One region of the Bacillus sp. FSL K6-0138 genome, then DNA from elsewhere that is predicted to be linked to it. Evidence: riboswitches for the same ligand, from Rfam matches in the RefSeq annotation. Region 1 holds a riboswitch; each other region holds the start of a gene.
The links. Region 1 has a riboswitch for thiamine pyrophosphate ahead of thiC (phosphomethylpyrimidine synthase ThiC). Riboswitches for the same ligand answer to the same signal wherever they lie in the genome.

Region 1 (5,184 bases):
GCTCCGAAAATTTGCGTGCCGCTTGTTGGAGAAACGCTGGAACAATTGAAAGAAGAAGCTGCTTTTCTGCAGTCTGTCGATCCGGATCTTGTCGAGTGGCGGGCGGATTTTTTTGAGAATGTGGAAGACGTTGAAAAAGTGATAGAAGCGCTGGCTGAAATCCGTGCCATATTGCAAGACATTCCGCTGATCTTTACGTTCCGCAGCATAGAGGAAGGCGGCGAAAAAGAAGTCAGCAAGGAATTTTATTTTTCTTTAAATCATGCCGTTGCCAAAACAGGGCTGGCAGATGTGATTGATGTTGAGCTGTTCAATGAAGAGCAGGATGTAAAAAAACTGGTTGAAGCGGCTCATATGCATCATGTTTTCGTCATTATATCCAACCACGATTTCGAAAAAACGCCAAGAGCGGAAGAGATCGTGTCCCGGCTGCGCAGAGCGCAGGAGCTGGGAGCCGATTTGCCCAAGATTGCGGTGATGCCTGAAACGGCGGCAGATGTGCTGACATTGCTTGAGGCGACTCATACGATGTATGAGCGGTACGCGGAGGGCCCGATCATTACGATGTCGATGGCCGGAAAAGGCGTGATCAGCCGGCTGGCCGGAGAGTTATTTGGATCAGCGATGACTTTCGGAGCGGCCAGAAAGGCATCCGCACCTGGCCAAATTGCGGCCGGGGATCTGAAACAGATCCTTGACGTGCTGCATCGAAATATATGAATAAAGGAAGGAGCCGGAGCGGCTCCTTCTCCTTTTATCCGGCGTACTGCTCAATGATCGCCTGAAGCGATGTTTTCAGCTCTTCTCTATTTTTAAGTTGTGATTCGTCAAAACGGACGCGGACGAGCTTTTCGCCTTCGTTATACATTTCCTCCAGCCAGCCCCGCAATCCTCTGGCGCGGCGGTCGACTTCGATGATGACGTCCAACCCGTTATCTTCAAGAAGAAATACGAGCTCTAATTCGTCAAACAGTCGGCGGTAATTTTGCGAGACCGGTACAAATTCGAATTCCTGAACGAAAGGCATCCGCCTGTTAAAGTATGGCGCATGTTCACAATCAGCCTCTTGAAGCCTGAATCCGAGGTCTCCCATAGCTTCCAGCACAGATTTGATCCACGGGTGCGGTTTGACGGCAATCGGGTCTTCGTCCGATTTATCGATGCCGCCTTGAATGTCCAGGTCTGTCAATAAGAAAACGCGCGTCCCTTTCATCGTCATCGGCGCATCAAGCGGCATGATGAATGAAAAAGGAAAGCGCCTTTCTTTCCCCGGGCTGATGGTGAATGATTCCGTTACCCTGCGGGATTCCATGGTGACGGTTTTCCATTCTTTTTTATCATCCTTTACGATGGCGTATTCGGTCTCCAGCAATAATTCAATGTACCTGATGTGCTGTTCGGTGTTGCCGCCTTTTACAAGAACGCTTCCGTTCACTTTCTCACCCGGCAGATATTCATTTTTCTCCAAAATCGTATTGACCTTTGCCGCTCCGATGCCTGCGCTTGCCGCAAGCTTTTTAAACAGTGACATGTTTCGATCTTCTCCTTTTATCCTGAAATAAAAGCAATTTTTATACGCTGTTTATAGTCAAAAGGATTCATTTATTTCTGAATGATTTTCACTGTCAAATCGATGTGTTACTATTAGAAACGAATATAATAGCTTTACTAGGGGTGCCCTGTTGAGGGCTGAGAGAGAAACAACTTGCGTTTCTTAACCCTTTGGACCTGATCTGGTTCGTACCAGCGTGGGGAAGTAAAAAGATGAAGGATAGGGATGTCCGGCTGCGATGCGGTCATCTGCCGATTTTACTGACTTTAAACCAGGTTCATGAACAATGTGCCTGGTTTTTTTGTGCTGGTGCTGTTCTGGAGTTTCGTCCTGATCATTTTTAAAGAGGGGAAGGATTTTCACATGAAACATGAGTCAGTACAGCAAAAAAACATCGCGATGATGTCAAGTTTTTCAGGAAGCCGAAAAGTGTATGTCGAAGGATCGCGTCCTGACATTCAAGTGCCGATGAGAGAAATTTCTTTAAGTCCTACAACAGGATCATTTGGAGAAGAAGAAAATCGGCCTGTCCGCGTATACGATACGAGCGGTCCTTATACAGACGCCAATGCGAAGGTTGATATTCAGAAGGGGCTGAAGCCTTTGCGGGCGTCCTGGATCAGAGAACGCGGCGATACCGAGACATATGAAGGCAGAGAAGTAAAGCCGGAGGATAACGGCTATAAAAGCAAAGAGAAAGCAAATCACAGCTATCCAGGCCTGAAACGAAAACCGCTGCGTGCGAAAAAGGGGCAAAATGTCACCCAGCTGCATTACGCAAGAAAGGGGATCATTACGCCTGAAATGGAATTCATCGCGATCCGCGAGCATGTGTCTCCCGAATTCGTCCGGGAAGAAGTGGCCAGCGGCCGGGCGATCATTCCGTCAAATATTAACCACCCGGAAAGCGAACCGATGATTATCGGACGGAACTTCCACGTAAAAATAAACGCAAACATCGGCAATTCAGCCGTCACCTCCTCAATTGAAGAAGAAGTGGAGAAAATGACATGGGCGATCCGCTGGGGAGCAAACACGATGATGGACTTATCCACAGGAAAGGATATCCATACGACAAGGGAATGGATCATCCGCAACTGTCCCGTCCCCGTCGGCACTGTGCCGATTTACCAGGCGCTCGAAAAGGTCAACGGAGTGGCCGAAGATTTGACATGGGAGATTTACCGCGACACATTGATCGAACAGGCTGAACAAGGTGTCGATTATTTTACGATTCATGCCGGCGTCCTTCTCAGGTATGTGCCGTTAACGGCGAAGCGCGTCACCGGAATCGTATCCCGAGGCGGGGCAATCATGGCGCAGTGGTGTCTGGCGCACCATGAAGAAAGCTTTTTGTACACGCATTTTGAGGAGATTTGCGAGATTATGAAAACGTATGATATCGCATTTTCGCTGGGAGACGGCCTTCGTCCGGGCTCGATTGCGGATTCGAATGATGAAGCGCAATTTGCCGAATTGGAAACGCTTGGCGAGCTGACGGAGATCGCTTGGAAGCACGATGTTCAGGTGATGATCGAAGGGCCGGGGCATGTGCCGATGAATAAAATCAAAGAAAACGTCGACAGGCAAATGGAGATTTGCAAGGAAGCGCCGTTTTATACGCTGGGGCCGCTGACAACCGATATCGCGCCGGGCTATGACCATATTACGTCTGCGATCGGAGCGGCGATGATCGGCTGGTACGGCACGGCCATGCTTTGCTATGTGACGCCGAAAGAACATTTGGGACTGCCGAATAAAGACGATGTCCGCGAAGGCGTCATCACATACAAAATCGCGGCTCATGCGGCTGATCTCGCTAAAGGCCATCCCGGTGCGCAACTCCGCGATGATGCGCTGTCAAAGGCGCGCTTTGAATTCCGCTGGAGAGATCAGTTCAACCTGTCGCTTGATCCGGAAAGAGCGCTTGAATTCCATGATGAAACCTTGCCGGCTGAAGGCGCAAAAACGGCGCATTTTTGTTCGATGTGCGGGCCGAAGTTTTGCAGCATGAGAATTTCCCAGGATATTCGCGACTATGCCAAGGAAAACAACCTTGCTGAAGAAAAGGCTATTCAAAAAGGACTGAAAGAGAAGGCGAAGGAATTTAAAAAAGCAGGCGGTAACATTTACAATTAAAGACGGGCAATACAGATAGATGAAAGGGGAACCTTTCATCTGTTTTTTTATAATATAGGGTTGACAGGTCGGAATAATATGAATTAGTATGTTATTTAATATTTCGGAACATTCCATCAGCGCTGATCGGTCAACCGAAGGCTCTTATCTCAATTTGGGATAAGAGCTTTTTATTTTCATAATGGCAAAGAAAGGGGAACAAGATGTCTTTATCAATCCGTGTTAACGAAAAAGCGTTTGTATACGGCGGCCGTAAAACGAGCGTGCTTCGAGACGTGAAGCTAGCGGTCGAAAACGGTGAATTCCTGACTGTCATCGGACCAAGCGGGTGCGGAAAAAGCACGCTCTTAAAAATCGTTGCAGGGCTTGACGGGGATTATGAAGGGCGAATCAGCATGAACGGCAGAGAGATCAAAGGTCCGGGGATTCAGCAAGGCTTTATATTTCAAGAGCATCGGCTTTTTCCGTGGATGACGGTTGAGCAAAATATCGCCGCAGATTTAAGCCTGAAAGAACCATCGGTACGCAAAAAAGTCGATGAATTGATTGAAACGGTACGGCTGAAAGGCGCGGAGAAACTGTATCCGCGCGAGCTGTCCGGGGGAATGTCGCAAAGGGTCGCGATAGCCAGGGCACTCTTGCGGGAACCCGAGATTTTATTGCTTGATGAACCTTTCGGCGCCTTGGACGCCTTTACGAGAAAGCATCTGCAGGATGTGCTGGCAGACATTTGGAGAGAGAAGAAAATGACGATGATCCTTGTCACCCATGATCTCGACGAATCCGTTTATTTAGCCAACCGGATCGCGGTCTTCACCGCAAAGCCGGGGAGAATTCATAAACTGCTTCCGGTTGATCTGCCATTTCCGCGCAGCAGAACATCTCCTGTTTTTCAGTCAATCAGGCAAAAAGTGCTGAAAGAATTTGAGAAAACGGAAGAATTCAGCTTTCAAGAAGGCTCGGGGATTTAAAGCAGAAAGGAGCGGAAACGGATGAAAAAATGGGCGTTGTATGTACTGGGCTGCCTGCTGCTTGCAGGCTGTTCAGCAGCAGGATCAAACGGAAGCGGCAAGGATTTGGAAGTGATTAACATCGGGGTGCAGCAAAGCTTGAGCCCGCTGCTGCTTGCGAAAGAAAAAGGCTGGTTTGAAAAAGAGTTTGCCAGAGATGGAATCAAAGTGAAATGGACGGAGTTCCAAAGCGGTCCGCCGCAGTTTGAAGGAATCGCCGCGGACAAACTCGATTTTTCCCAGGTCGGCAATTCGCCGGTGATCGCAGGACAGGCGGCAGGCATCGATTTTAAGGAAATCGGCCTCTCACAAGACGGCTTAAAAGCGAACGGCATCCTTGTCAAAAAAGGGAGTGGCATCACTGACATCAAGGATTTGAAAGGAAAGAAGGTGGCTGTCGCAAAAGGAAGCAGCGGATTCGATTTTCTTTATAAAGTGATCGATAAGGCCGGTTTGAAGCCTTCCGACGTGAACATCATCCAG
Region 2 (5,184 bases), 2.2 Mb from region 1:
TTGCTTCGAATTAAACCACATGCTCCACCGCTTGTGCGGGCCCCCGTCAATTCCTTTGAGTTTCAGTCTTGCGACCGTACTCCCCAGGCGGAGTGCTTAATGCGTTTGCTGCAGCACTAAAGGGCGGAAACCCTCTAACACTTAGCACTCATCGTTTACGGCGTGGACTACCAGGGTATCTAATCCTGTTCGCTCCCCACGCTTTCGCGCCTCAGCGTCAGTTACAGACCAGAGAGTCGCCTTCGCCACTGGTGTTCCTCCACATCTCTACGCATTTCACCGCTACACGTGGAATTCCACTCTCCTCTTCTGCACTCAAGTTCCCCAGTTTCCAATGACCCTCCCCGGTTGAGCCGGGGGCTTTCACATCAGACTTAAGAAACCGCCTGCGCGCGCTTTACGCCCAATAATTCCGGACAACGCTTGCCACCTACGTATTACCGCGGCTGCTGGCACGTAGTTAGCCGTGGCTTTCTGGTTAGGTACCGTCAAGGTACCGCCCTGTTCGAACGGTACTTGTTCTTCCCTAACAACAGAGTTTTACGATCCGAAAACCTTCATCACTCACGCGGCGTTGCTCCGTCAGACTTTCGTCCATTGCGGAAGATTCCCTACTGCTGCCTCCCGTAGGAGTCTGGGCCGTGTCTCAGTCCCAGTGTGGCCGATCACCCTCTCAGGTCGGCTACGCATCGTTGCCTTGGTGAGCCGTTACCCCACCAACTAGCTAATGCGCCGCGGGTCCATCTGTAAGTGGTAGCGAAAAGCCACCTTTTATGTTTGAACCATGCGGTTCAAACAAGCATCCGGTATTAGCCCCGGTTTCCCGGAGTTATCCCAGTCTTACAGGCAGGTTACCCACGTGTTACTCACCCGTCCGCCGCTGACCTAAGGGAGCAAGCTCCCGTCGGTCCGCTCGACTTGCATGTATTAGGCACGCCGCCAGCGTTCGTCCTGAGCCAGGATCAAACTCTCCATAAAATGGAACGCAGATTAAGTTCGTCACATCCTGTGACGACATCTGCATGACCTGCATCGTGCAGGCCTGTTTGAAAATGACTACGCACGTTTATGTGCGATTTATTTGAATTAACAGGTACGTTTTGTCTTGTTTAGTTTTCAAAGATCATTTTTACTTCGGTTAGAAGCAACTTTATCAATATAACATTCTAGCAAGGTGAATGTCAACAACTTTTTAAAAAAATATGAATCAGCTGTTTTATAAAGCCGTCTTTTTAAGGACGAATATTAATATATCATCTATTTTCATTTAACACAATAGTTTTTAAAAAAATAATAAAGTCATCAGCGTGAACACAATAACATCGGGTCATACGCTTTACAATTCATGCTGCCGGCTGAATCCCGCTCGCTGCCGTTGGCAAATGGTCCTTTTCTAATGTACCGCCGTTTTATATGACAGGCGCTCCGCTTTGCCGAGATCATTTCTTCTTTATTATATCCGGCCGCGTTTCTTATTATTATCGTCACGCATTTAAAAAGATCACCATCGTAAAGATTCAAGACAGTGATCCAGCCTTTCATTTAGTATTTTAACCGTTCTTTAATTTTGCGGTCGATTGTCTGACGATCAATTCCGGCTTGTATACCTTAGAGTGTTCCAGCTGATCCATATTCCTTCCTTCCACTTTCGCGATCATCCATTTTGCCGCTTCGATTCCCATCTGCATCTTCGGATGGGTTACCGACGTCAGCTTAACCTCCGACGCCTGGCTTAAATGCGAATCATCATAGCCGACAATCGATATGTCCTCAGGTATTTTCAGCCCGAATTCCCTGATCACGTCAAGCACTAAAAGAGCGATCTGATCATTATAGCAGAAAATGGCGGTCGGTGGCTCTTGTGAAGACAGACGCTTTCTCACTTCAGTGATCGTCTTTTCCTCTTTGTTCTCCGTCTCATAGGTAACAACCATTTCCGGATAAAATGACAGACCGTTTTCCCTGAAGGCGCGGATAAATCCTTTCATCCTGTTGACGCCTTGCATATCGTCCTGTTTAAAAAGGCCAAAGACCCTTTCATGGCCGAGCTTGATCAAATGGTCAGTCGCTATAAACCCGCCGTATTCATCATCCAAAATAAAGTGGGGCGGGTTCAGCTCCTGGTAAAACTGATTGATCATCAGGTACGGGATGTGGTGCTGCTCAAGCGTCAAGTAATAGTTTAAATTCGGATTAATGCTTCCTGTTTTCGTCGGCTCAACGATCAATCCGTCAATGTCTTTATCAAGCATGTTTACAAGGCACTGCTTTTCTTTTTCAATGTCATTATTCGTGCTCGCTACGATAAGCGTGTACCCTTCATTCGACAGCGTCGATTCGATCCCTCTTATAATGTGGGGAAAAATATAATCGGACAAATAGGTCGTGATCACGCCGATCATTTTATGTCTTTCCCTGCCTTTTTCCGAAGGCCTGAGGCGTTGTGAACAGTATGTTCCCGACCCCTGCTCCCTATACAGGAGACCTTCGTGAACCAAGTCGCCGATCGCCTGGCGGATCGTATGTCTGCTGACATCGAAAATTTTCATCAATTCATTTTCCGAATGAATTTTTTCCCCGGGCTTAACTTTCCCCTCATATATCCACGATTTAATTTGGTTTTTGACCATGCTGTATTTTGTATGTTCACTCATCAGATCAACCCCATCTTGTACGTACGAATAATTTCTATTATAAAGGAAAATCTTCAATTATTGCTACTTATTGGAGAAATCAAGCAAAAAAATTTGAAAAATACGGCTTGTCGTTCGTTTCTTTTTTTAGTATAGTAGAAAATAACTAAATAATCTTGATGACCACAAGGGGAGCCTCAGGCTGAGAGTGAACAAACCGTTCTGACCCTTTGAACCTGTTAGTTAACGCTGGCGTAGGGATGTGGCAAAGTAAAACTTATTGCATCCAAAGCAGTGCGTGGAAACTATCCTATTCCTTCCTCGCATTGCTTTTTTATTGGGAAAGAAGTCCAGTACCCCTTTGTTCATCAAAAGTGAGGGTTACAATGAATCAATCAAAACAACTTGTCCGGCTTATTGAAATCGCCGTCATGACAGGCATCGCAATCGTATTGGATATAGCTTCAGGAATGTTTTTGAAAATGCCGCAAGGCGGCTCCATCGCCATCATGATGATCCCGCTCTTTTTAATTTCTTTTCGATGGGGGCTGAAAGCCGGACTGATTACCGGTTTTTTAGCAGGATTGCTGCAGTTTGTCACCGGGGGGCTTTATGCGGTGCACCCCGTACAGTTTCTCCTTGATTATTTTATCGCACCAACAGCTGCAGGAATCGGCGGTTTATTTGCCGGTCCGATCCGAAAAGCTGCCGCGGCGAAAGCAAAGGGAAAGCTGGTATCATATGTTACGGTTGCCGTCTTTTTCGGAAGCGGACTGAAATTTCTCGCCCACGTCATTAGCGGCGCCGTCTTTTTTGGAAATTACGCACCCAAAGGGACGCCGGTCTGGATTTATACATTAACGTATAATGCAACATATATGCTCCCGTCGTTCATCATTTGCGCAATCGTGCTGTGCCTGTTGCTGCTGACGGCTCCGAGGCTTTTGGAACGGAGCATTGATAAGAGATGAAAAAAAGCGGACACCTTATAGGTTCCGCTTTTTTTGCGTTTTTATTAATTCTGCAACCAATACGTACCGCTCCGGGGCAGAGCCTATAAAGTCGAACGGGTAGCAGGTCGAAACGGTTAATGTCGCCCTGGGTTTTGGAACGATAACGGTCCTGTCATCAGCATCGACGATCCTCACCTTTTTCACTTTATATGTAAAAGTTCCATATTCAGCTTCAACAATTAACCGGTCTCCTTTGCCGACTTCACCAAGCCTTCTGAAAACCGTGTCGCGGTGGCCGGACAGGACCGAGTTGTCATCTTCGCCCGGCAGCACGGAACCTGCAAAATGCCCCACTCCCTTTTGAAGCTCGTCTTCGTCTGTTCCGTGGTAAATCGGAAGCCGCGCCTTCATTTTCGGGATCACAAGGTCGCCGATTTTTTCACCGGTTTCAAACGTTCGCACTGTCTCGGCTTTTTGTTTTTTTCCGGTTTGAACAGACGGCTTTTCAGCCGGCTTCTTCTCAGCCGGCTGCTGAGCGGAAAGTGTGCGTCCTTGAAAAAGCTTAAACGCATTGGTAGCTGCAACATACAGCCCGGCCGTTATCATGGCGATCGCCAAAAGCCAAATCACCCTTTTTTTACGGGATGCTCTAATGTCAATTCACCTCTTTGTCTACGCCGCTTTGCGAAGCCTTCTGATCAAGAAAAATCCGCTGAGGATTAGCACGAAACCGAGGATCGACCATTCCGCATAATGCCCGGCCGTTTTTGGAAGTTTTGCCCCCCTTACCGTCTTTTTCACATGCTGCTTCTTTGTATCATGTTGAACGGCTGTTTGGGTTTGCTTCACTTTTGCTCCTGTTTCATGAAATAAATCTGATCCAATCATGTCAGGCGTCAGCAAAACGTCCAAAATGAAATTTCCTTCAAGATCGTAAACTTGTACAAGCAAGCTTGCCCCTTTCAGTTCATCTGCGCTGACAGGCGTCGTCAGTGATACTTCCTTTTTCTTGCCGTCTTTGACTAAATAATATTTCGTTTTCACCTCAAGGGTTTGCTGAAGATCGTGTAAAATAGACAGCATTTGAGCGATATCTTTCGCTTTCAGCTCCGTTACCGTCTCAAAATCGGCAACCGCTTCAAGTCGCTCCCCAATCGCCATCAACTCATCTTCAAGATTCGGATTTTTTTCACGGACGCTCCTAAGATGCTTTATTAGCCTTTCCCATTCCTGATCGTCTACGCCAAGCTCCTGAAACGGATTTTCGATTGCCGCGTCGCCTTCGTCAGTTGTCACGTTCCAAAGCGCATCATCCAGCTCATACTCAAACATGAAGGCATCGAGGATGCTTTGCCCTTCTTCCATATAACCATTATCAACGAGAAGTTTGACCGCTTCTTTTTCATTTAAGCCGTAATCTTTTAAATATGAAGCAAGCCGTTTTTCATCGAGCCTTTCTCCAAGAAAATCTCTTAATTCCTCCGCCGATTCAAATCCTTTCAAACTTTCATCATATGTATCTTGCAAATAGGCTTCCAATTCTTTTTCTGTCATCCCTATTTCTCCAAGATACTCGTTCAGCTCGGACTGTTTCGGTG
Region 3 (5,184 bases), 910 kb from region 1:
TGAATAAATTGGAGCTCCGGGTTTTGAAAGACGAAGCCGGCCTTGTCATACAAGTCCTTGTCAGACCATTTTTTCAGCTCGCAATCCTCCAAATAAATGCGTCCTTTTCTCACCGCTTCCAAGCGGATCAGGCTTTTGAGAAACGTGCTTTTCCCGCTGCCGTTCTCCCCGATGACCGATACCCAGGCGCCTTTTGGAATCTGAACGCTGATGCCGTCCGCAACCGTTTTTTTTCGATAGCCGATCGCTGCATCTTCGGTGCGGATCAATGTCCTGCTTTTGGGCGTCCCGCTTTCTTCCTCACGTTCTTTTTTTTTCAGTTCGGCAGACAGCTTGACGGCAAGCGGATGGGTCTCGTCCCGGACGACTTCCTCCCATACAGCCGGATACAGCTTGGGCAGCCAAATGCCGGCCTCCTTCATTTGCCGCTGATAGAGACGGAGAATGTCCCCGGGTTTTCCGTCGCCGATCATGCGTCCGTTTTCGTTTAAAAGGATGACGCGGTCCATCCATTCGATGCAGCCGTCCAACACATGCTCGACAAACACCATCGTCTGCCCCGTTTTTTCAGAGACGTCTTTCAGCAGGGCGAAGATCGCGTTCCGGCTGACCGGATCAAGCTGCGCCGTCGGCTCGTCAAAAAACAGCACTTCCGGTTCCAAAGCCAAAAGACACGCCAGCGCGAGCCGCTGTTTCATGCCCCCTGACAAAGTCTCAATCGGCGTTTTCTTATCAACATTCAGCCCGACCTGATCCATGAGAGAAGAGATCATCCGCTCCATATCTTCGGGGGGAACACGGCGATTTTCCAGACTAAAGGCGATTTCTTCATCAACCCGAAGCATGCAGAATTGCGAATCCGGGTCCTGAAACATGACACCGGCGCTTTTTCTGCGGTCTACCTCGCCTTTGACTTCGGCTTCAATATGTTCGGGTATAATTCCGGAAAGCACCGAAATCAATGTCGATTTTCCGCTTCCGCTCGGCCCGAGTATCAGCACCTTCTCTCCTTTTTGAATCGATAGACTCAAGCTGTCCAATACCGTTTCCGAACGGTTGTAAAAGCGAACGGATAGATTATTGCATCCTAGATACGAATTCATTTGATTCATCCTTTTTCCGCTGTTCCTTCATGATCTCATATTGGTCGAGCACACCTGTTTTCGCGAGCGCCCCGACCACCGCTTTGGCGAGCCAGCCGCCGAGAATGATTCCGCTGATGACCTGAATGATAAATGTCAGAACCAGCGTTTCTGTCGTATAGTAGCCAAAGCCGTTTGCGATCAGGCTGTAGGTCATGCTGCCGACGGCCGCAAGCGCTCCGGACAGCATAAGGGTAAACAAGTTATAGCGCTGATAACGAAACATCGCAAAAGCGATTTCCGCTCCAGCCCCCTGGAAAACGCCGATGAGCAGTGAAGATAACCCAAAATGGCTTCCCGTCAGCAGTTCAACCGCCGCAGCTGCCGTCTCGGCAATCAGCGCCGCCCCCGGTTTGCGGATGATATAGGCAACGATCGGACTCGCAATCACCCATATGCCGAACATAAAGTTTGCACCGACTGGACCGACGATAGCCGAAACCGGAATCCACAAGGTGGACCACCCTAAATAAATTACACCGCAGGCGACTGACAATATCACGGTCATGACGACTTCTTTCATCCTCCAATTCATCGTCCCGCCGCCTCCATATTCACAGGCCAATCTTCAAGGGTATAGGCCATCTCCCAAAACTGATATTCAAGCTGGCAGCTTAACAAAAAGAGCTCTTTCATTTTCTCTTTTTCTTCCTCGCGTGCATCCTTTGCCCATTCATCCAAACGAGCGCAAAATGCCGTTGTAATCGAATCGGTTCGGTCTCCGTAAAATTGAATCCAGTCATAAAACGGATGCGACGGATCCGGCTGCACCTCATTCAGCAATCTTTTGCCGATCTCCCAATATGTCCACGGACACGGCAGCATAACGGCCAATATGTCTCCGATCGTGCCTTCGTGCGCGGCCGTCAGCATATGGCTGATATAATGATGAGCCGACGGTGCGAGAGGATAGCCGTGCAGGTCTTCATATTGTACGCCTGCAACCCGGCAAAGATTGTTGTGGGGATGCACCTCGCTGTCCAGCACAAAGGAAATCTGCCGGTTGAACATGGTCATGTCTTCCCGTTTTTTGCATTTTGAAATAGCGATTCCGTAGATTTGTACAAAGGAATTCAAATACGCGACATCCTGTTTGACATAATGGATGAGCTGTTCCTTTTTTAGGTCGCCCGACGCCAGCCCCTTTACAAAAGGATGCTGAAAAATGGCTTCAAAGATGGGATTTGCCTCGCGGCGAAGTTGCGCTGAAAAACTCATGAAGAAAGCCTCCTTACATTCATTTATAAAGGAAGGCACAAGGGGAAAACGGCTTCTTTATGCAAAAAAGCCGCCCCAAAATGGAGCGGCTTAAGATGATGAACTCATAAAGACACCGGCTCCACTTCCCTACGCTAGTGCGAACTAGATCAGGTTCGAAGGGTCCAAGATCACCTCTTGTCTCAGCCAGCTTTATGGCTCCCCCAGTGGACTTCCTATTTCATTAACTTTTACTCTACACATCTATAAACTACATGTCAATGCTTTAATTCAAGTATTGAATCGCCGGGATTTTTTCGACTCCGCTTGCATAGTAGTAGTTTAATACACTGAAGAAATCGATAGACTTACCCGTTTTTAAATCGACGATGAGAATATGATCGCCGTATTCAAAATCGTTGTCATCGATCCTTCTCGGCGTCACCTTTCCAAGCGTATCGACAAACGAACCTTCATAGCCGACGCCGGATTGAAAGGCGGACTGGTGGTGCATAAACAATGTCCCTTTATCGAGATAGACCATGATGGCTTCTTCAGAGCTGGCATAGCTTGCTTTGTATGATACAGGTGCGGAAACCGATTTGACCTTTGCATCTGCAATCTCGTGAGTCCGCTGGGTGTAGCCGCCGCCATACGGAAAATAAAAGACTCTCTTCCAGTCAAGGTGGCTGTTTCCGCCGTTTTTGTTATATACAAAGGTGCCGTTGGCATAAACTGAACCGTCTTCATATTCCGCGACAAATTGCTGCAGGGAAGATGAGACAGATACTGCCGATGTAAAATGGGCCGGGTTCCTGGCGTTCATTTGAATCGTATAGGAATCTCCGACATCTCCCGCCGAAAAAACCCTGAGCGCATAGTCGCCTTTTGGAAGCTCATTGAGTGCGATCAAATTGCCGGCTGACGCGGAGATATTCGTCGGAATGGCTTGTCCTTTTTCCCAGTCAACCACGTAAAGCTGCACGGTGTAGTCGGCATTGTTTGATAGGATTCTCGCGATGAATGTTCTGTCTGAAGGCGTGCTGAAAAACCACAGATCGTCCTTGTTGGTTTCCGTCAGTGAGGCCTGGTGCTGAAAGGATTGTTCTGAAGAAGAATAGTTTGATTTGACGGAAGCTTTGGGTTTTGTTACGTTCAAAGACTGCCCGTCTTCATTGAGTCTGTAGGAATCTTTTATATTGGCCCGATCGATCGCAATGTTTTCCCGTTTGACTTCAAGCTTTTGCTGGTAGTCTGCAATCTCTTTTTCCTTCTTCGGCGGTTCTGCTCCTTCGGCCATCGCCGGGACCGACGAGATCATGAGCAAAACGGCGAGCATGAATGAAAATCGTTTAACCCTCTTTCCCAACTCACTTCACTCCTTTTCTTCATCACTACTTCATCATAATGTATATTTACAGCATTTGGTATAGATTGATATTTTTTAAGAAATAAACAAATTTTCTGAAACTTATACTGGGCGCAATCCGTCTTATATATTGAAAGGCAAATTTCAATTGGAGGGGATAGATATGATGATGTTTATCTTGATTTTGACAATGACCGTGTATTTGTTCTACTCATTCAGCAAAGACAACCGGCCGGCCAAAAGAAGTAACAAAGCTCATCAGAATGTGATTGTGCTTCGGGAACATCCTTTGATTGCCCCTTCCAATGATGCCAATTGCTAAAATATTTTTATACAAACGAGCAAGCCGCCTGTCAAGCAAGGCGGCTTTTTCACAGCGATTTACGGCTGAAACTGCTCCGCTTCCGTCGAGCCTTTTAGCGCCGTCGTCGAAGAAGTCCCTCCTGTAACGACTTGTGCGACTTCATCAAAATAGCTCGTTCCGACTTCACGCTGGTGCCTTGTCGCCGTATAGCCGTGGGCTTCGCTGGCGAACTCGGCCTGCTGCAGCTCAGAGTAAGCGGCCATCCCGCGTGTTTTATATTGACGGGCCAGTTCAAACATGCCGTGATTTAAAGCGTGGAACCCAGCGAGTGTGACGAATTGAAATTTATACCCCATTTCACTGAGATCTTTTTGAAAATCACCAATCGTTTGATCATCGAGTTTGGCTTTCCAGTTAAAAGAAGGCGAGCAATTGTACGCAAGCAGTTTTCCCGGGAATTGTTCATGAATCGCCTCTGCAAACCGGCGCGCCTCATCAAGATTAGGTTCTGATGTTTCACACCAGACCAAGTCGGCGTAAGGCGCATATGCAAGCCCTCTGGCAATCGCCTGATCAAGGCCCGCTTTCGTTTTGAAAAATCCTTCTGATGTGCGTTCTCCCGTCAAAAACGGGGCATCATACTGGTCGATGTCGCTTGTGATGAGATCGGCCGCATTCGCATCCGTCCGGGCGATGAGAACCGTCGGGACGCCCATGACATCTGCGGCGAGGCGGGCCGCGATCAAATTACGAACCGCCGTCTGCGTCGGCAGCAGCACTTTTCCGCCCAAATGTCCGCATTTTTTCTCTGATGAAAGCTGGTCTTCAAAATGAACGCCAGCGGCACCTGCCTCAATCATGCTTTTCATCAATTCGAAGACATTCAGCTGCCCGCCGAATCCCGCTTCAGCATCCGCTACGATCGGTGCAAACCAATCGATCTCTTCTTTTCCTTCCATGAAATGAATCTGGTCTGCGCGCTGGAGCGTACGGTTGATTCTTTTGACGACTTCCGGAACGCTGTTTGCCGGATACAGGCTTTGGTCAGGGTACATGCTCCCCGCAAGGTTTGCATCGGCCGCCACTTGCCAGCCGCTTAAATAAATCGCTTTCAATCCGGCCTTTACTTGCTGCATTGCCTGGTTTCCCGTCAACGCTCCAAGCGCTGGAAC
Region 4 (5,184 bases), 320 kb from region 1:
ACGGATACTTCCCGGTTCCGAGTAATAGTCTTGATGAAAACTGCTGATCAGCGATTTTTAACATGTTTTATCCCCCTCCGACAAAATGAACGATTTCGATAACATCGTTTTCTTCAAGTTTCACTTCTTGATAATTCTCTTTTCCGATAATCTCTCTGTTTCTTTCAACGATGACAACTCGGTTTTCCAGCTGATAGGATGCAAGCAGGTCATAGATCGTTCCTCCGTCATTCTTCCAGTCTATCTTTCGTCCGTTCAGCTGAATCATCATTTGTGAACAGCCTCCTTCCGGTCAACCTTAAACGCTTCCTCCCAGGCGGGCTCGACCGGCCGGCTAAGAATCATATCTGTGATCATCTCCCCCGTCGCCGGCGCGAGAAGAATGCCGTTTCTGAAATGGCCGGCCGCAAACAAGATGCTGTCGTTTTCAGGATGTCTGCCGATATACGGATTGCCGTCCTCTGTTTCCGGTCTTAATCCGGCCCAGCATCTGTCGATTTTCAACCCGCCGATTCTCGGAAGCATCGTTTTCGCCTTTTTCATGACCGCTTCGATGCCGTCCGTATCAGGCTGCTCATTCCAGTCTCCGGCTTTCATCGTCGCGCCGATGACAAGCTTTCCGCTGTGGCGCGGAACAATATAGCAATGATCGTGATACAGCGTTCTCGTTAAAGGAATGCTGTCATTCCACACGGACAGACACTCCCCTTTCACCGGATAAAATCGCTTGTTTAAACCGAGCTGTTGAAAGAAAACGCCGCTCCAGACACCGCTCGCGATCACGGCATGATCCGCTTCTGCGGCGCCTGAAGCCGTCTGAATCCGGACGCCGCCTCCTGCCGCCGCTTCTATTGAGAAAACAGGCGCATACTCAAAGATGTCTGCGCCGAACAGTTTTGCTCCTTTGGCAAAAGCTCTGCAAACAGAGATCGGTTCGACATGAACGTCATCCCGGATAAAATTCGCACCGAGTATCCCCTTTGCTGCATGCGGCTCTTTTTCATACACCTCTTGAGGCGTCAGCCATTCGGCAGAATCGAGCGCGGCCATTTCCATAAGGCGCGCCCGGTCGCTTTCGGTAAATGCGAGTTTTAAAATACCGCCGTCATGCCGCCTGATATCAATGCCGCTTACGCTTTTTAGTTCAGCGGTCAGCCGCTTATATGCAGTCTGGCTTGCCCTCGCAAATTCGAAAAATGTTCCCGGTTTATCGCATTCGGCATGAGCGCCGAGCATACCGGCGGCCGCACGGCTCGCTTTTTTCCCGACCTCGCCGCTTTCAAAAACCGCCGTTTGTTTTCCCGCTTTTGCAAGATGATAGGCAATCGAGACACCGATGATGCCTCCGCCGATCACGATCGTTTCATAGCGCTTTTTCATACAGATCTCCTTTCACCAGGCGCAGAAGCCGTTCGCAAGCTTCGGCAGACCTGTCTTCAGAAAAAATCCCCGACATCACCGCGATGCCGTCAGGCGCGGACAGCTTTACCTCAGGCAGCCGCTTTTCGGTAATCCCTCCGATGGCAATAACGGGAATATCGACAGCCTGTTTCACATTCCACAGGCTTTCCGTCCCCCTTCCTGTCAGCCCTTTTTTGCTGTCGGTTTCAAAAATGTGGCCGAACAGCACGTAATCCGCTCCTTCTTTTGCAGCCTGAACCGCTTCTTCAGCAGAGTGGACAGACTTTCCGATTTTCAAATGCGGAAAACGGTGTCTTACACATTTGACGGAAAAGCCGTGGGAAGGCAGCTGAACGCGATGTATATTGTGGAACAAGGCGACATCCACCCTGTCGTTGATGATGAGCTTCCGCTTGTCAACGCCAGCTGCCAGCAGGCGTTCGATTAATTCGGAAATCTCGCATACCGTTTTTGACCTCTCCCTGATATGGATAAAATCCGCTGTATCCTTGATGGATACGATTTTGGCGGCCAGCTCGTCAACGGAGTGCCGGTCATCGGTGATCGCGTGAAGCTTCAAGCTGTTCACCCCGCTCCTCGGACCAGCTTTCTTTCTTGTGCGCCATATTCCAAAATTGATATTCGTAGAAGCTGGAAATGACGAAGTTTTCTTTCATTTTCGCTCTGACTTCAGCGGTACTTTTTTCGGCCAGCCCGTCAAAACGGTCGACCTGTTCGGTCACGAGTTCTTTAAACCAGTCTCCTCCATATGTCGCAATCCATTCCTGATAAATGCCGTTCTCAGGCTTGCACGCTTTCAACGTTTCCCCGACCTCGTAGTAAAGCCAGTAACAAGGGAGCAAAGCGGCAAGAATTTCTGCAAAATTGCCGCTCATAACAGAGCGGTACATGTGGGACGTATAGGCATACGCGGTCGGTGACGGCTTGAACGCTCTTTTTTCTTCCTCGGTAATACCGAGCAGCTCGGAAAACTTCCTATGCAGAGCCAGCTCTGCTTCATACGTTCCCTTTGCATGATCCGCCATCCAGCTCGTCGTGTATAAATCTGCCGCATATGCCGCGGCAAAGGACTGAACCTTGGCAAAATGGCTCAAATAGTAGGAGTCTTGCAGCACATAATATGTAAAGCAGTCGATCGGCAAAGACCCGTCACCGATTCCTTTGATAAACGGGTGTACAAAACTGCCCTCCCACCATTCTGCAGCGCTCTTCCGGCACTCTTCCGAAAACTTCATCTAAGTAGCCCTCCTTTAATGTTAGAAAATGAAAAAAACCACTTTCCCCGCAGGAAAAGTGGTTTGGAATTTGCATAATACCATACATAGTCAAATACCTTGCCACTTCCCTACGCAGGTCTGAACCTGTTCAGGTTATGAGGGTCTAAAAGTCACACTTTTATCTCAGCCCTTATGAAGGACTCCCCTAGTGGAAAACATTTCATTCATTCAGTTATATTTTTATCTTAACACGAAATTAAAAATGGTCAAGCATCAGTCTTCCAGCGTTTTTTTCAACTCGGCGATATATTCGCGCGAGCCGGTGGCGATCAGCCTGTCGCCCAGTTGCAGCCTTGTATCGCCGTGAGGCACAAGGCTGTCGACACCTCTGAAAATCCTCACAAAGATCACGTCCCCCATAAACGGAAATTCCCTTAACAGCACGCCGTCATAGCGCTCGTTGCTCATGTTGATTTCGTATAATGATGCATCCTGATTCGTCAAAAGCTTCATGACGCCCGGAGCCTCGATCAGCGCGCGAAGCAGCGTTTTCGTCGACAGCAGGACGGAAATCGTATCGATGCCGTTTTCTTTCAATTTGGCTTCCGCTTGCGGCGAATCTGCGCTTGCGATAATCCTATCGACTTGTTTATCTTTTGCAAATAGGGCAATTCCGGTATTCCGCTCTTCATTCCCGGTCGCTACGACAAGAATATCTGTCTCAAAAACGCCGAATGATTCGAGTGTCCCGAATTCATAATCTGGCAGCACTTCCACGTCAAAAACCGGCTCTGACAGGTTTTCTTCTTTCTTTTCCTGATGGACATGCAGAACTCTGACGTGATATTCCTCAGAAGACAGCTCAAGAGTAACCGGCAGTGTCATTTGATTGGCGCCGATAAAGGTGATCGTTTTTTGCTCCGTTTCAATCTGTGCTTTCGGCATTAGCTTTTTGAAACCCGTCGGCGTAATAATGCACGTGATGACAGCGACAAGAATGAGCACACCGGACATTTTCGCGTCGATGACACCGATCCGTTCGCCGATGGTTGTGGCGGCAATGACGAGCGACAATGTCGACGTCAATAAAAGCCCTGAAGCCAGCACCGTTTTCACACCATACCACTTTTTCAACATCAGCGCAGGAACGATCTTGCTGATTAAAAGCGCCACAAACAGCAGCGGGATCATCATTAAAATTTTCGGGTCTTCAAGCAAGGACCATATGTCAAGCTTGACTCCCGTCATCACAAAAAAGATCGGAATCAAAAATCCATAGCCGAAAGAATCAAGCTGCTGGACCAGTTCTTTATTCGGAGAAAGCAGTGACACGAGAACCCCGGCTAAAAATGCGCCGAGTATGTTTTCCGCGCCGAGCGATTCCGAAAGCGCGACAAGCACGATGATCAGGGTAAAAATCGCCCTTGTGCCGATTTGAATCGTTCCTTTTGACATCACTTCAATATAAGAGCGGTTTTTAAACACCCTTCCGAAGAGATAAAGGACGACGCCTGCGGCAAACAAGATGATCAACAGCCACATATTGCTGCTTTCGTCTCCATAAATCGAGGCGAAGACAGCGAGCAAAATCATCGTCACAAGGTCGGCGATCACCGCCACAAGCAAAATAATCTGTCCGATGTTCGTCTTCATCAGGCGCTCTTCTTTCAGCGTCGGAACGACCACACCGAGTGAAATCGTCGAAATGATCAGCGTCATTAAAAAGGCGTTGTCGATGAACCCGGCCAGGACAAAGCTGTAAGAAAGCCCGAGCGACAAAATGAAAATCGCGATAAATATAATGGCAGCCGTTTTAAACGTGTTTGGCGCAGCTTTTCCGTTTGGGAGCAGCTGCTTTTTCTTTCCTCTTTCAAACGCGGAAAAATCGATCTCCAGTCCGCTCAAAAACATTAAAAAGATAAACCCGAGCATCGATAGCGTCTCAAGCCACGCATCATGCACTTCGACAAGGTTAAAACCGCTTTTTCCGATAACAAGACCCATGATGATTTCCGCCACAACGACAGGTATGACAAGCCTTAAGCGGTTCAGCAGGATGGGGGTTAAAAATGCGACAATGAGTACGACAACTAAAGATGAAACAGATGTATGCTCCATAGATGTTACCTCCTAAAAACCGGTTTCCTTAGTATATAGTGTCCCCTTCCACAGTCAAAAAGGACCATAATTACAATTCAACGAAAGAAAAGTTCAGATGATCGTCCTTTTCTCCCAAGTGTAAAAGTCGATTTTAACAATGCTCGCCGAGAAATAAAAGTGATATGCCTGATTTTCTCCGCAGGAAATGTTTGAAGGTGAAAATAGAACATAAACAAGGTATGATATCCAATAAACAAAGCCGGTGAAGGTTATCATAAATATAATCGCTGTTAGTTAACGTTTAGGAGATGAAAGACATGAAATACGATGTGATCGGAGATATTCACGGATGTTATGATGAAATGACCGCATTGCTTGAAAAGCTCGGCTATTCCCTTGATACAGGGCTGCCCGCTCACCCTGAAAAGAGAACCCCTGTCTTTCT

Region 2: it holds a riboswitch for thiamine pyrophosphate, as region 1 does, so the genes downstream of both, thiT (energy-coupled thiamine transporter ThiT) here and thiC (phosphomethylpyrimidine synthase ThiC) in region 1, are expected to answer to the same signal.
Region 3: it holds a riboswitch for thiamine pyrophosphate, as region 1 does, so the genes downstream of both, tenA (thiaminase II) here and thiC (phosphomethylpyrimidine synthase ThiC) in region 1, are expected to answer to the same signal.
Region 4: it holds a riboswitch for thiamine pyrophosphate, as region 1 does, so the genes downstream of both, tenA (thiaminase II) here and thiC (phosphomethylpyrimidine synthase ThiC) in region 1, are expected to answer to the same signal.

What each region holds. Positions count from the first base shown of each region.
Region 1 is NZ_CP150286.1:3,571,414-3,576,597, reverse strand. Features, by position in the region: gene aroD (type I 3-dehydroquinate dehydratase) at 1-720, shown strand, start outside; gene MHB78_RS18900 (sporulation protein) at 755-1,531, opposite strand; TPP riboswitch at 1,661-1,772, shown strand; gene thiC (phosphomethylpyrimidine synthase ThiC) at 1,916-3,691, shown strand; gene MHB78_RS18890 (ABC transporter ATP-binding protein) at 3,895-4,662, shown strand; gene MHB78_RS18885 (aliphatic sulfonate ABC transporter substrate-binding protein) at 4,684-5,184, shown strand, end outside.
Region 2 is NZ_CP150286.1:1,155,652-1,160,835, reverse strand. Features, by position in the region: rRNA gene MHB78_RS06355 (16S ribosomal RNA) at 1-978, opposite strand, end outside; gene MHB78_RS06350 (GntR family transcriptional regulator) at 1,551-2,654, opposite strand; TPP riboswitch at 2,812-2,911, shown strand; gene thiT (energy-coupled thiamine transporter ThiT) at 3,020-3,604, shown strand; gene MHB78_RS06340 (class D sortase) at 3,620-4,192, opposite strand; gene MHB78_RS06335 (processed acidic surface protein) at 4,259-5,184, opposite strand, start outside.
Region 3 is NZ_CP150286.1:4,483,429-4,488,612, forward strand. Features, by position in the region: gene MHB78_RS23430 (ABC transporter ATP-binding protein) at 1-1,103, opposite strand, end outside; gene MHB78_RS23435 (ECF transporter S component) at 1,078-1,677, opposite strand; gene tenA (thiaminase II) at 1,674-2,360, opposite strand; TPP riboswitch at 2,470-2,575, opposite strand; gene MHB78_RS23445 (hypothetical protein) at 2,626-3,708, opposite strand; gene MHB78_RS23450 (hypothetical protein) at 3,872-4,030, shown strand; gene aceA (isocitrate lyase) at 4,090-5,184, opposite strand, start outside.
Region 4 is NZ_CP150286.1:3,251,195-3,256,378, forward strand. Features, by position in the region: gene MHB78_RS17275 (thiazole synthase) at 1-64, opposite strand, end outside; gene thiS (sulfur carrier protein ThiS) at 68-271, opposite strand; gene thiO (glycine oxidase ThiO) at 268-1,380, opposite strand; gene tenI (thiazole tautomerase TenI) at 1,364-1,981, opposite strand; gene tenA (thiaminase II) at 1,956-2,657, opposite strand; TPP riboswitch at 2,748-2,856, opposite strand; gene MHB78_RS17300 (monovalent cation:proton antiporter family protein) at 2,913-4,757, opposite strand; gene prpE (bis(5'-nucleosyl)-tetraphosphatase PrpE) at 5,057-5,184, shown strand, end outside.